One region of the Exiguobacterium sp. s145 genome, then DNA from elsewhere that is predicted to be linked to it. Evidence: predicted binding sites of a transcription regulator. Region 1 holds the regulator's gene; each other region holds the start of a gene.
What was found. The regulator Rex, encoded in region 1, represses fermentation and respiration genes when NADH is low (regulators of the CRP and FNR family bind a similar motif). The targets are predictions, from matches to a motif close to TTGTGAAATATTTCACAA.

Region 1 (3,619 bases):
TCAACCAACCATTCTTATCCCGAATTCCGAGATACAGAACCAGACAGCCGACGATGAAGGCAATGAGTGTAGTAAATGGATTCATAAGAGTTCCCCCTCAAGAAAAATAACCTATTCAGAAATTTCCCCTTTAGAGGACTCGATAAACCATTCGATTGTTCTAAACGCATGCACATATTTTATTCAACTAAAAAAAGTATCAAAGACCTTAAAAATCAAGGCTTTGATACTTCTTTAAAGAAGAATTACTTCATTATGGAGACTATCGGGCTCGAACCGACGACCTTTTGGCTGCCAGCCAAACGCTCTCCCAGCTGAGCTAAGCCCCCGTGTGTTTCTATAATGAGTATAACCATTGCTGTTCACTTTTTCAATATAAAATTAGACCGCTTACAAAAAAAATCTCCTTCACCTTGCGGGTAAAGGAGAATCTTCTATTATTTGTTCAACTCACGCATAAGATCCGCCTGTCGCTCCAGTTCCGCCTCCTGCTCGAGAATCAGCACTTTTTTGTACGTCCGTGCTGAGATGATGATGCTGATTTCATATAACACGAACAACGGAACAGAAATCATCAAATGCGATGTGATATCGGGCGGTGAGATCAACGCCGCAATCACGAACAGCGCAAAATATGCATACTTCCGATTCTTCCGCATGAAGAACGGCGTCACGAGTCCGAGGCGTGTCAAAAACATCGTCACGACCGGCAACTGGAACAACACACCGAACGGAATCGTCAACCGTATCAGGAAACTGAAGTAGTTCTCGACGCCGATGACCTGTTCAATCCCAAGCTCTTGCCCGAGTTCCGTCGATACTTCGAGTAAAAACGGCAACAGCCAAAAATAAGAAAACGAAATACCCGCAAGGAATAAGAAAAACGTCACGGGAATATACGTCAACGTCGCTTTTTGTTCTTGGTCGTGCAGACCGGGACGGATGAATGCCCAAAGCTGATACATCCAAAACGGGGACGCCAAGACGATTGCGATGATGAACGCAAGATTCAGATATAACATCAGTGGATCAACAACGTTAAACGCATTCAGCCCAATTCCGAGTTCCTTTAAGTCGGCCTGTAAGAAACGGACGAGCGGCCGGACGAGCGGAAAGGCTGCGATAAACATGACCACTACAATGATGAGCGACCAGATGATCCGCTTACGCAGTTCATCTAAGTGCGATGTCACACTCTGTTCTTGATCGATCGCCATGATTCACTCACTTCTCTTTCATTTCGTCCTTTTTGTCCTTATCATCTTCCATGATGCCGTTCGTTGCGCTCTTGAACTCTTTTAACGTCTGTCCGGCAGCGCGGCCGAGTTCCGGTAATTTCTTCGGTCCGAAGATGATTAAGGCGACGACACCAATCAAAGCGATGCTCCCCGGTCCAATACCAAGTGTTAACGGGATTAAGTTTTCCATTATGATTTCACTCCTTCAGCTGATTGCGAATAATGCTTCATAAAATACACGAGCGACTGCAGCTCGATTGACAAATCGATGTGATGCACCCGAACGTGGGCCGGTACATTCAACCGGGCCGGTGTAAAGTTCAAAATGCCGGTCACACCATACTCTACTAACTCATCTGCCACTGACTGGGCGAACTGAGACGGTACCGTCAAGATGGCGACGTCGACATTGTTCGCTTTGATTTGTTCTTTCATATCTGACACATGATAAATCGGAACGTCCTGCGTCGTCGTTCCGACCTTGTCCTCATCGGCGTCAAACGCGATGACGATACGAGTACTATTATTCTTTAAAAAGTTATAATTTGCAAACGCTGTTCCGAGATGTCCGACCCCGATTAAGGCGACATTCGTGACCTCGTCTTGGTTGAGTGTCTTTCGGAAAAATGTTAACAAATGTTGAACATTATAACCGTACCCTTTTTTCCCTAACGCCCCAAAGTAGGAAAAGTCACGACGGATCGTCGCGGAGTCGACTTTGACCGCTTCGCTGAGCTCTGCTGACGAGACGCGCAACTTGCCGGAGTTATAAAGACTCTGGATAAAACGATAATATAACGGCAGCCGTTTCGCCGTTGCTTGTGGTATTTTTGTGTCTGGCCCATTCATACTGCAGTTCCCCCTTCGGCCACGTTCTGACGTGGCACCCAAATCAATGCAAAGAATTCTACTCCCCTTGATTGTAAACCACTTCACATAGAGTAACAAATATTATATTCGGCAGGATTTTTCGTGATAGACTAAAGGGTGGAAGGATGGATGGATATGATTCTCTTACAAGTAAACCAACTCTCAAAATCATTCGGCGTCGAGCCGATTTTAGACAATATTAAACTCGAAGTACAGGAACGGGACCGGATTGCCCTCGTCGGACGAAATGGTGCCGGAAAATCGACACTTTTAAAAATCATCGCTGGGGAGCTGTCACATGACTCGGGCGAGATCATGAAAAGCAAGGAAGTCCGGATCGGTTATCTTGCGCAGGACAGCGGACTTGAATCAAACGAATCGATTTGGAACGAGATGCTGACTGTTTTTGAGCATCTGCAGGATCAGGAACGGGCGCTTCGCCGGATGGAAATTGAAATGGGCATGGAGCACATTTTAAATGATCCGACTGCCTATGACCGTCTCCTGAAAACATACGATCAAGCGCAACACGACTTCTCGGAAGCCGGCGGCTATCAGTTCGAAGCCAACATCCGCTCCGTCTTACACGGGATGCGCTTTTATCCGGACGATTATTCCCGACGGATTCAGACGCTTTCTGGTGGACAGCGGACCCGGCTCGCCCTCGCGAAAATGTTGCTGCAGGCACCGGAACTGCTGATTCTCGATGAGCCGACCAATCACCTGGACATCGATACACTGTCCTGGCTTGAAAGTTACTTGTCCGGTTACCGCGGCGCTGTCCTGATCGTTTCCCATGACCGGTATTTCCTCGACCAAGTCGTCAACGTCGTCTATGAATTGTCCCGGAACGTCTCCCGGAAGTTTACCGGTAATTATACAAAGTATCTCGAACAAAAAGCGGCACTCTACGAACAGGAAATGAAACAGTTCGAACAGCAGCAGGAAGATATCGCGAAGATGCAGGATTTCATCCAGCGCAACATCGCCCGGGCAACGACAACGAAACGGGCGCAAAGCGTCCGCAAGCGCCTCGAAAAGGTCGACCGGATCGACCGGCCGGACGGTGACGAACGCAGTACGGTCCTGTCGTTCCCAATCGAAAAGCAGAGCGGCAATGATGTGCTGCAGGTCAACCAACTCGCGGTCGGCTACGAAGAAGCCGTCTCGAAAAACATTACCTTCCGCCTGCAACGTGCGGAGTCCCTTGCGCTTGTCGGACCAAACGGAATCGGCAAGTCGACACTGCTGAAAGTGCTCGTCGGCCGTCTGAAACCGTTATTCGGAGAGTACCGGTTCGGAACCGGCGTCTCAATCGGTTACTACGATCAGGAGCAGGCGGAACTCAATGACCGTAACCGGGTCATTGATGAAATCTGGAACGAATGGCCGTTGATGCGCGAACAGGAAGTCCGGTCCGTGCTTGGTCAGTTCCTCTTCAGCGGTGATGATGTCTTCAAACTCGTCCATGAATTATCGGGCGGGGAACGAGGACGTCTGGCGCTCGCAAA
Region 2 (3,619 bases), on a different contig from region 1:
GCCAACCCTCTTAAAGCACGGTATAAACTCGGTGACATGTCTTCCTTGACCTGTTCTAAAAAACGACCGTGCGGTGTTTTGCCTTGTTCGTCCGTTTCATAGAAAATGGCCCAATCAACGAATAGATCACGGAACAGTTCAGCGTCCTTTAAATACCATCGTCCTTCCGTTGCAATCTCTTCGATGAACGCGACCCAATCCGTACTTCTGGCCGTTGCGGCTTCCTGGTACATCTTTTTTAGTGCCGTATTCATCTCCGCTTCCGATACGGTCGTTGGAAAAGGAATGATCTTTCGCTCGCTTTTCATCGTGTCGGTCCTTTCCGGTGTGGGTTCGCCGGGCGTTTAATGGTTTTTGGTTCAGTTTCTTCCCGTTTCGGAATCACTTCCCCACGGTAAATCTCCATTTCTTCTAGTTCCACACCCATTTGTTTAGTCAATGTCTTCAGGTGTTTCAAATCGTGATCCGTCACAAGAGCAAGGACCATACCGGATGCGTTCCCGCGCCCTGTCCGTCCTGAACGGTGAACGAAATCATCGAAGGATTCGGGTAAATCATAATGAACGACATGCGTGACCGCTTCGATGTCGAGGCCACGGGCGGCAAGCCCCGTCGTAACAAGTAACGGGAACTCTCCGCGTTTATATGAACGAAGCGTCTCCATCCGTTCGCGTTTTCCTTTTTCGGCGTCAAGAATACGGTACTTTAAGGAGAACTTACTCAATTCACCGTTTAACGGTCCGAGGAATGAACGGTTGTTGATGAACGTCAACACTTTCGCTCCCTGCATGTTGGCCAGGCGGCGCAAGTATTCCGGTTTGAGGCGGCGTGACATCTCGATATAACCGAACTTCACTTGCGTACTCATGACACGTTCTACTTTAATCCGTTCCGGCTCGTTCGCAAATAACGTTTTGCCCCATTCAGCCGTTCGTTCCGGCAACGTCGCCGAGATGAATGCCAGCTGACGATCACGCAATGCACTGTTGGCAATCCGTGTGGCCGAAGCACTCATTCCGCTCTCATAAATTTGATCGGCTTCATCCAAAACAATCAGTTTCACTTTATGCATCTTCATTTTTTTAGAATCAATCAGTTCGACGAGGCGGCCCGGTGTTCCGACGATGATTTGCGGTTTTTTCTTCAATCGTTCGTGCTGGCGTTTGAGTTCGACACCGCCGATGAAGGCACCGGATTTAATGCCGCTTCCTTGCGAAAACAGTTGAATGACCTGATGAATCTGCATGACCAGTTCACGTGTCGGTGCGGTGATCACGACTTGGATATGCGGTTCATTTTCATCAATCAATTCCAGTGCCGGGATGACATAGGCCAATGTTTTCCCGGTTCCGGTCGGTGCTTCGACCAACACATCTTTTCGTTCGCGTAATAATGGGATTGCCTGTTCTTGAACCGGCATCATTTTTTCGAAGCGGGCGCGTTCCCATGCTTCCGTAATAAAAGGTTTCATAAAGTCCATAACGTGTATTCTCCTACTCTCTTCTGCATCATTCTGTGACATATTCAAATTGATCGGTCGTTTCGTCACGCAGACCACGTAACGTTTGTGTATATTCATTCCCTGCGTCGATGAGCCGGATGTGATAGACCACTTCCTGGTCACTCTTTATTTCTTCCGTCAAAATATCGAACCCTTGAATGACCCGGTCTTGCAGTTCATCCGCCAGTTTCGGAAACTGACGGAGTACCGGATAATCGGACCGGACATCACTCGGACGGCGGATCAGCTTCGCCAAGTATTTTTCGTTGTATCCGATGAAGTCTTCAAAATCAAAGTCATCTTCAAAACGAATCCAAAAGCCGTCTTCCTCAAACTCCGTAATCATACCCGTTCGCGGCGTTCCTTCAGTTGATACCTTTAACGTCACCCAATCACCTGCTCTATAATCGGCACGGTCTTCCAACATTGAAAAATCCATTTTATGCACCTCCACGGTCTATATTCCCTTTTTCATTGTCAACGATACGTCATAAAAATACAAGATAACCCGGTGTGACTTTTATCACGATTCCAACTGTCTTGTTCAGAACAGGATGAAAATAGTGATACAGATTGGAAAAAACGGCTAGATTTCGACCTTTCTCTGTTTTCCGGACACCTTCCGACCACTGGTACACATTTGAAGAATCCCTTTTATACCAACGTTTTTGAAGTCTCCTACGCTTTCACCGGGATGTAAAACTCTTCCCGCTTTATGTTTGTTACACTATTCACATAAGGGATGTATCTTGCACTGTTCACCTTACAACCAAAGGAGTGTTCATGATGTTACTTGAAAAAACACCAGCATGGCAACAATTCGAAACAGGCGCGTGGAACAATCAGATTGACGTGGCTGATTTCATTCGCCGCAACCGGACAGAGTACCGGGGAGACGATCAGTTTCTCGCCGGCCCTACCGTTGCTACGGAAACACTGTGGCAACAAATCATGAATTTAACAAGTGAAGAACGTTTACGCGGCGGTGTCTACGCTGTCGATGCCTCGACACCTTCAACGATTCTGTCTCACGGTCCGGGGTATCTCAACCGCGAGCTCGAACAAATCGTCGGTCTGCAAACCGACGAACCGTTCAAACGGTCGATTCACCCGAACGGCGGCATCCGGATGGTCAATGATGCCTTGGAAGCCTATGGTTTTCAAGCGGACCCGCTCGTCACCAAAACGTTCAGTGAATACCGGAAAACACATAATCAAGGTGTATTTGATGCCTATACTCCTGAAATGCGTGCCGCCCGTAAAGCCGGAATCATCACCGGTCTTCCCGATGCATACGGACGCGGTCGGATCATCGGTGACTACCGACGTGTTGCCCTGTACGGTACCTCCTTCCTGATCGCACAGCGGAAACAGGATTTACAGGACCGTGGCGGCTTCTTATCGGAATCGATGATTCGCGACCGTGAAGAGATGAACGAACAAATTCGGGCGTTACAGGAACTGACCGAGCTCGGTCAACGATATGACTGCGACTTATCCCGTCCGGCTGAAACCGCCCAGGAAGCGTTCCAATGGATGTACCTCGCTTACCTCGCTGCAATCAAAGAACAAAACGGGGCAGCGATGTCACTCGGCCGCGTCTCGACGTTCCTTGACATCTATATCGAACGGGATTTGCAGTCAGGACGTTTGACGGAACAGACTGCCCAGGAACTGGTCGATCATTTTGTCATGAAACTGCGGATCGTTAAATTCCTCCGGACCCCGGACTACAATGATTTATTCTCCGGTGATCCGACCTGGGTCACGGAATCAATCGGCGGGATGAGTGAGGACGGTCGCTCCAACGTGACAAAAAGTTCGTTCCGCTTCCTGCAGACACTTGTCAATCTAGGTCCGGCTCCAGAACCGAATCTGACGGTCCTCTGGTCCACACAACTACCGCGCGGCTTTAAAGAATTCTGTGCCAAGATGTCGATTCTCTCCAGTTCGATCCAGTATGAAAATGATGATTTGATGTTGCCGATTTACGGCGACGACTACGGCATCGCATGCTGTGTTTCCGCCATGAAAATCGGGAAACAGATGCAATTTTTCGGAGCACGGGCGAACTTAGCAAAAGCGTTGCTCTATACGTTAAACGGCGGCATCGATGAA
Region 3 (3,619 bases), on a different contig from region 1:
CGGGAATCCGGCAGACATCCTTGGAGGGCTGTCTGGTTCGCAGGGCGACAGCCAGGGCGAATATCAGGAAACGGCCAAGGAAAAAGAAGCAGCGGACTTTGTATCTGTCGTGTTGGCGGATACGGAAAAAGTCTGGACGAAGGAATTTAAACAGGACGGTATGACGTATAAAGAACCGACGCTTGTTTTATATACCGATCAAGTCAGTTCAGCGTGTGGACAAGCCGGAAAGTCGGTTGGACCGTTTTATTGTCCGGGTGATCAGAAATTATACATCGATCTTAGTTTTTATGATGAGTTACAAAATAAATACGGGGCACCGGGAGACTTCGCGATGGCATACGTCATTGCCCATGAAGTCGGACACCATGTTCAAACGTTGCTCGGGACATCTGACGAAATCATGCCGCTCCGCCAAAAGATGAGCGAAGAAAAGTTCAACAAGTATCTGGTCCGTTTTGAATTACAGGCGGATTATTATGCCGGTGTCTGGGCAAATCACGCACAAGGACAAAATTTGCTCGAAGAAGGCGATCTCGAAGAGGCACTCGGTGCGGCCAATGCGGTCGGTGATGATACACTTCAGAAAAAAGGCCAAGGGTATGTCGTACCGGAAAGCTTTACACACGGTACTTCGGCACAACGGGAACGGTGGTTCCAAAAAGGATTCGATAACGGAACGATCGAAGGCGGCGACACATTCAAAGCGAAAAATTTATAAGAAACGTCAAAAGGCACCACTTCATGACCGAAGTGATGCCTTTTTTCTATAGATTATCAGATTATCCATTGTACTGGTTAAACATCGCTGTATCATCGGGGACGTTGGCGAGATAAACAATCTTTCCGTCTGCATCAAGCCGGGCGATGTCCGTGCCGTCCTGCGTGAAGACTGATCCGTCTGCCCGTTTGCCGCAAACGGCCCAGCGTGTTTCCATCGTATCGCCTGCTGCAGACGAGACCCAGCCGGCGTACATGTGTTTGATGTCCTGGTTAGCCGTAAAGACCATCCGGACAAACTGTTTCCAGGCTTCGATTCCGTGCTGTTCCTGTCCGTTTAAGACAAACGTAATCTCGTCCGAGAACAGGGAAATCAAGTCATCAAAAGCTTTTTCATCAGTCCGGGAAGCATCAAATAAATCAAAATAGCGGTCAAGTGTAGATATAGTCATGGTTCATTCTCCTTTTAGTTGCGAATCATTTTTTCTTCGATTAAGCTTTGCAGTTTTGTCAGGTGGTCGGGCGGACAGTTCAAATAAATTTCCCGGCGGATCGAGTCAATCGTCTCGCGTTTAAGCGTCGACTGCCAGGATTGTTCCGCCTCTGTCATCAGATCGGACAACAGACAGATGTTTTGGTTTTGGATGCCCATCAAGTCTTCGAAGACACCGCTTGAAGCATATAATGACTGTTTGCCCTCGATGGCTTCATAAATATCAAACACACGAATTGTTTCCGGTGACGCTTTTAGACGGAAGCCGCCTTTGGAACCGGGAACAGAAATCAGCAGATCCGCACTCACGAGCTTCCGAAGCAGTTTTTGAAAATAGGTCGGGGAAGCGCCGAGTTGCTGACTGATGAATTCTCCAGGCAACACACCCTTCTCCGGTAAAAACGTCAATAAGAGCATCGCGTACACCGATTGTTCGACGCCTGTTTTCATTTGCATGAAACATTCTCCTTTCTGTATAACGTGGATAACTATTATCTACAATACATCCGGATAGATGAATTGTCCAACAAAAGGTTCCTCACAAAACCGTCACACCTTTTCGACTGCATACCCGTGGCATCAACAGAATGGATTCGGTATACTGAATGTACGATATGTGAAAATATTCACTAAAAGTCGTTCACACTTAGTGAAAGGACGTTTTCCTATGAATCTACTCAAAGGAATCATCACGATTCCGCGTACGATTTTTATACAACTGATGTTGGCCGCCGTCCTGATGGGCGTCGCCGTCATCGGTCAATCTTATCTGATCGTCATCATCGTCGACCGGATTTTCCTGCAAGGGGATCCGTTCGCGGCAGTCATTCCATTGCTTGGTGTCCTGCTCGGGATGCTTGTCCTGCGCGTCGGCGTCACGTACTGGAACGGACGTCTCGGGACGAATCTTGCGGCACGGGTCAAACAAGACTTACGCCAGGCACTTGTCGCGAAATATACGAAAAACTCCGTCGAATCGATGCTTGAAGGACAATCGGGTCAAAAGGTCAGCATTCTGCTGGATTCCGTTGATGAGATGGACAGCTATTACAGCCAGTACCTGCCGAAAGTCATCCAGACGTCGATCGTTCCGCTGATGGTCCTGATTGCCGCCTTCAGCTACGACTGGGTGACGGGACTCGTCATGATGATTACGGCGCCGTTCATTCCGCTGTTTTACATCGTAATCGGAATCATGACGCAAAAGCGGGCCGATACGCAGCTTGAGAAGATGAATGCCTTTTCCGGTACGTTCCTCGATACGTTACAGGGACTGACGACGTTGAAGTTATTTGGTCGGGCGAAAGCCCAGCAGGACGTCATCGAACGGAGCAGCCTCGATTTTCGGGATGCTACGCTGACTGTCTTAAAACTCGCGTTCCTGTCGTCGTTAATGCTCGAATTCATTTCGATGCTCAGTATGGGGATGATTGCTCTGGAAGTCAGTCTCCGGTTGATTTTATTCCAAAGCATCACCTTTGTACCGGCCTTCTTGATGTTGGTCCTGGCACCGGAATACTATCTGGCGTTAAAAGAGATGGGAGCCGCTTTCCATACCGGTCGGGGCAGTGTCGCCGCCGCAAAACAGATTGCGGCCGAACTGACGGACGATGACCGGAATGTCGCTTTCGGACAAACGGATCTGCCGGCGGCCCGTCCGCCGCGGATTGAGCTGAAAGACGTCGCTTTTTCGTACCGGGATGCCCGCTTTGCGATGGAACAGTTGAATTTGACGATTGAACCGTATCAAAAGGTGGCCTTGATCGGGCGCAGCGGTGCCGGAAAATCGACGGTCCTCCAATTGCTGGCTGGTCTTGCCGATCCGCAGGACGGACAGCTGTTGCTTGACGGTCAAAACCGTCAGACGGTTACGGAAACAAGTTGGTTCAGTCAGCTCAGCTACATCTCGCAACATCCGTATCTTTATGCCGGGACGCTGGCGGATAATATTGCCATTGGTGAATTGCGCGAAGCGTCGCGCGCTGCGATTGAACAGGCGGCATCTGACGCCGGTCTGACCGAATTGATCGCACAGTTGCCGAACGGACTCGACACGGTCATCGGAGAAGGCGGACGCGGCTTATCCGGTGGGGAAAAGCAGCGCGTGGCGCTGGCACGTGCCTTCCTGAAACGGCCGAACGTCATCTTGTTTGATGAACCGACGACCGGTCTTGACGTGAAGACGGAACGGGTGTTGCAGGAAGCGATGACTGTTCTCGGACGTGAAGCGACCGTCATCACGGTCGCCCACCGTCTGCATACGATTGAACAATCAGATCAAATCGTCGTGCTGGAAGCCGGAAGGATCGTCGACCGCGGAACACATGAAGAATTACTCGGACGTGAATCGGAATATGCGATGATGCGCGCCGTTCAACGAGGGGAGGAGACACGATGAAAGAGTTG
Region 4 (3,619 bases), on a different contig from region 1:
TCGGGATGACGGTTTCCCGCATGTGATCATGCTGTCCGTCAGCGTTCAGTCCACTTGTTGGACCGAGCGTCGAATCGGATGCCGGGCTTCCGGCGTCGCCAAGGGCACCGGCCGTCCCGATGATAGCAATCGTCGCTTCCAGACTGAATCCGTACTGGACACAAAGCGGGACGAAAATCGCAGCGATGACAGGAACCGTCGAGAAACTCGAGCCGATCCCCATTGTGACGAGCAGTCCGATCAATAGCATGACGAAAGCGGCAACGAGTTGGGAATCGCCCATCAAGGCTTTTGAATTCTCAACGAGCGGATCGATGTCACCGGTTTTCCGGAGGACGTTCGAAAATCCATTCGCTGAAATCATGACGAATCCGATGAACGACATCATTCGCATACCTCGGGTGATGACATCGTCTGCTTCACTGAAGCGGACGAGACGAAGAAGGAGAAACAGGACGAGACCTGTTGTCGCAGCAAAAATCATCGATTCGGTCGTCAGCTGGACAGCGAGTGTCGCGAGGACGACGAGTCCGCTGAGGAACAATTTTGTTTTCGTGATGACGGGAATCTCATAGTCGTCCGGTGCGATGTTCCTCATTTCGTATTCCCGTGGTTTCCGGTAAACGTAAAGACCAATCAACAGACCAACGAGCATTCCGAGTGCCGGAATCGCCATTGCCTGAATGACGGAAGCACCAGCCGTGTCCATTCCGTTTTTCGAAATGTTCGGCAAAAGGATCTGGTTCAAGTAGATATCCCCGAAGCCGACCGGCAGGAACATGTACGGTGTGACGAGACCAAACGTCATGACGATGGCAATCAGGCGACGGTCAATCTTCATCTCATTAAACAGACCGAGGAGCGGTGGAATGATGATCGGGATGAAGGCGATGTGAATCGGCAAGACGTTTTGTGAGCTGATCGCGAGTAACAAGATTGCAAAGACGATAAAGCCTTTTAACTTCTTGACTGACGCCGCGTCAGCGGATCCTTTTGAACGTTTGATCAGAGCATGTGCCAACGCATCCGGAAGTCCGGTTTTCGACAAGGCGACAGCAAACGCACCGAGTAAGGCATAACTGAGGGCGATTTCGGCCCCGGCGCCAAGTCCTTCAGCAAACGTCGCGATCGTCTTGTTGATGCCGAGACCGCCGATCAGTCCGCCGGCGACGGCACTGAGAACCATCGCGAGGACGATATGGACCCGGAAGATGGCTAAAAGAAATAATAGAGCAACGGCAATAATGACTGCATTAAACATGAACTAAAACCACACTTTCTTTTGGTATCACTGTACTATACTAAAGTATCATACAGACCGATCTTTTGACTGTCAAGAAAAAAACACAAAAAAGGTATGACCGACGTCAAATTGAGGTTGGCCATACCTTTCTTCTTCATTAAAACGTGATTCAGCAATCGACTTGGTCGAGTTTACCTGTTCCCGGATCGATGACAAGTCCGTGGACTTCCGTGCCCGGTGGCAACAATGGATGGTTTTTGATCAGTCCGACCGAGTGGCTGACATTTTCTTCGACCGATGTGAAGCCGCGTAACCATTGCTTCAAATCGACGCCGGAAGCATCCAGCGTGTGCAGAACCTGTTCATTGATGCCACGATCCTGCATCTCGGCGATCATCTTCGCCGGGTCAATCGTGCTCATGCCGCAGTCATGATGTCCGATGACAATGACTTCTTCCGCACCGAGGGCGTAGAGGGCGACGAGAATTGACCGCATGACAGATCCGAATGGATGGGACAGGACGGCTCCGGCATTTTTGATGATTTTCGCATCACCGTTTTTCAGACCAAGTGCGTGGGGAAGGAGCTCCGTCAAACGTGCATCCATACAGGTCAGAATCACAACCTTCTTATCCGGGAACTTATCCGAGATGAATGGTTCGTATTGTTTTTCTTCAACGAACTGTTGATTAAACGCAAGCATTTGATTAACGACTGACATTGAAACTTCCTCCTTTAAGACAAATGAATGATGGAACTATTCCTAGCGTACACGATGAACGATTGGTCAGACAAGCAGATTCATAGATTGCTGTGACAGTTATCACAGCGAGTGATCGAAAAGACGGACCGTTATGTCAGAACAGGTCATTTCGATGAAAACGCTCTCATTCATGTGAAATAGTTCACAGGATAGTCATGCACAAATGAAACAAAAGGCGGTATGATTGATTTGTGAAGGAAAGCACAAACTATTTAAAATCAGCTTGGCATTCCTAACATCTAATAGGGAATTGCAGACTCAGATTCGTTCCAAAATAGGGAGGAAACCTAACATGGCTGTCAAAGAAAAAATCAAATCAGAAGTCACACCTGTCGAAAAAGCAATCAATCAAATCGTCGCGAAAGGTCAAACGGCACTTCAAGAATTGTTGACATTTAATCAAACGAAAATTGATACGATCGTCCGCGACATGGCGCTCGCCGGTCTCGAACGGCACGTCGAACTTGCCCGTCTTGCGGTCGAAGAGACAGGTCGTGGTGTCTTTGAAGATAAAATGATCAAAAACATGTTTGCGACAGAGTACATCTACAACAGTCTCCGCAACGAAAAAACGGTCGGGATTTTAGAAGAGGATGTCCAAAACGGTCTGACGTATATAGCGGAGCCGGTCGGTGTCGTCTGTGGTGTCACACCGGTGACGAATCCGACATCAACCACGATGTTCAAAGCATTGATCGCGATTAAAACACGGAACCCGATCATCTTCGCGTTCCACCCGTCGGCTCAAAATTGTTCCCTCGAAGCAGCGAAAACATTACGGGATGCGGCCGTCAAAGCAGGTGCACCAAAAGATTGTATCCAGTGGGTCGAACAACCGTCCCTCGAAGCAACAAAAGTTTTGATGAACCACACGGACATCGCGATGGTCCTTGCGACAGGCGGAGCCGGCATGGTCAAATCCGCTTACTCGACCGGAAAACCGGCGCTTGGTGTCGGACCGGGGAACGTACCGTGTTACATCGAAAAAACCGCTAAAATCAAACGCGCCGTCAGTGATTTGGTCCTCTCGAAAACATTTGATAACGGAATGATTTGTGCGTCCGAGCAAGCCGTCATCGTCGATCAAGAGATTTATGCGGAAGTCCGGGCAGAGATGGAAGCACTCGGTTGTTACTTCTGTACACCGGATGAGAAAAAACGTCTCGAAGCACTCGTCATCAAAACCGATACATGTGCCGTCAATGCGGATATCGTCGGAAAACCTGCGACATGGATTGCAGCAAAAGCCGGCATCGATGTTCCGGGCAACACCGTCATGCTCGTCGCGGAACTCGAAAAAGTCGGAGCGGAAGAACCGTTATCACACGAAAAACTAAGTCCGGTTCTCGGTGCGTACAGCGTTGCGTCAACGAATGACGCCTTCCATGTCGCGGAACGGATGCTTGAAATCGGCGGACTCGGTCATACGGCGGTTATTCACACAACAGATGATGAGTTGATGACAGCGTTTGGTCTCCGGATGAAAGCCTGCCGGATTCTCGTCAACAGTCCGTCAGCACACGGCGGAATCGGCGATCTCTACAATGAATTGACACCGTCACTCACACTCGGTTGCGGATCATACGGGAAAAACTCGGTCTCAGAAAACGTAA

Region 2: pflB (formate C-acetyltransferase) is a predicted target of Rex. The motif match lies at 2,221-2,238, and genes of this name have one in related genera.
Region 3: cydD (thiol reductant ABC exporter subunit CydD) is a predicted target of Rex. The motif match lies at 1,828-1,845, and genes of this name have one in related genera.
Region 4: adhE (bifunctional acetaldehyde-CoA/alcohol dehydrogenase) is a predicted target of Rex. The motif match lies at 2,137-2,154, and genes of this name have one in related genera.

The regions. Positions count from the first base shown of each region.
Region 1 is NZ_JACSMV010000004.1:121,424-125,042, forward strand. Features, by position in the region: gene KNQ07_RS06405 (hypothetical protein) at 1-85, opposite strand, end outside; tRNA gene KNQ07_RS06410 (tRNA-Ala) at 257-329, opposite strand; gene tatC (twin-arginine translocase subunit TatC) at 438-1,217, opposite strand; gene KNQ07_RS06420 (twin-arginine translocase TatA/TatE family subunit) at 1,225-1,428, opposite strand; gene KNQ07_RS06425 (redox-sensing transcriptional repressor Rex) at 1,428-2,087, opposite strand; gene KNQ07_RS06430 (ABC-F family ATP-binding cassette domain-containing protein) at 2,244-3,619, shown strand, end outside.
Region 2 is NZ_JACSMV010000011.1:53,097-56,715, forward strand. Features, by position in the region: gene KNQ07_RS09900 (hypothetical protein) at 1-308, opposite strand, end outside; gene KNQ07_RS09905 (DEAD/DEAH box helicase) at 305-1,480, opposite strand; gene KNQ07_RS09910 (hypothetical protein) at 1,509-1,940, opposite strand; gene pflB (formate C-acetyltransferase) at 2,288-3,619, shown strand, end outside.
Region 3 is NZ_JACSMV010000014.1:47,812-51,430, reverse strand. Features, by position in the region: gene ypfJ (KPN_02809 family neutral zinc metallopeptidase) at 1-721, shown strand, start outside; gene KNQ07_RS11180 (nuclear transport factor 2 family protein) at 783-1,172, opposite strand; gene KNQ07_RS11175 (RrF2 family transcriptional regulator) at 1,187-1,669, opposite strand; gene cydD (thiol reductant ABC exporter subunit CydD) at 1,881-3,611, shown strand; gene cydC (thiol reductant ABC exporter subunit CydC) at 3,608-3,619, shown strand, end outside.
Region 4 is NZ_JACSMV010000002.1:292,372-295,990, reverse strand. Features, by position in the region: gene KNQ07_RS04595 (Na+/H+ antiporter family protein) at 1-1,261, opposite strand, end outside; gene KNQ07_RS04590 (beta-class carbonic anhydrase) at 1,413-1,964, opposite strand; gene adhE (bifunctional acetaldehyde-CoA/alcohol dehydrogenase) at 2,299-3,619, shown strand, end outside.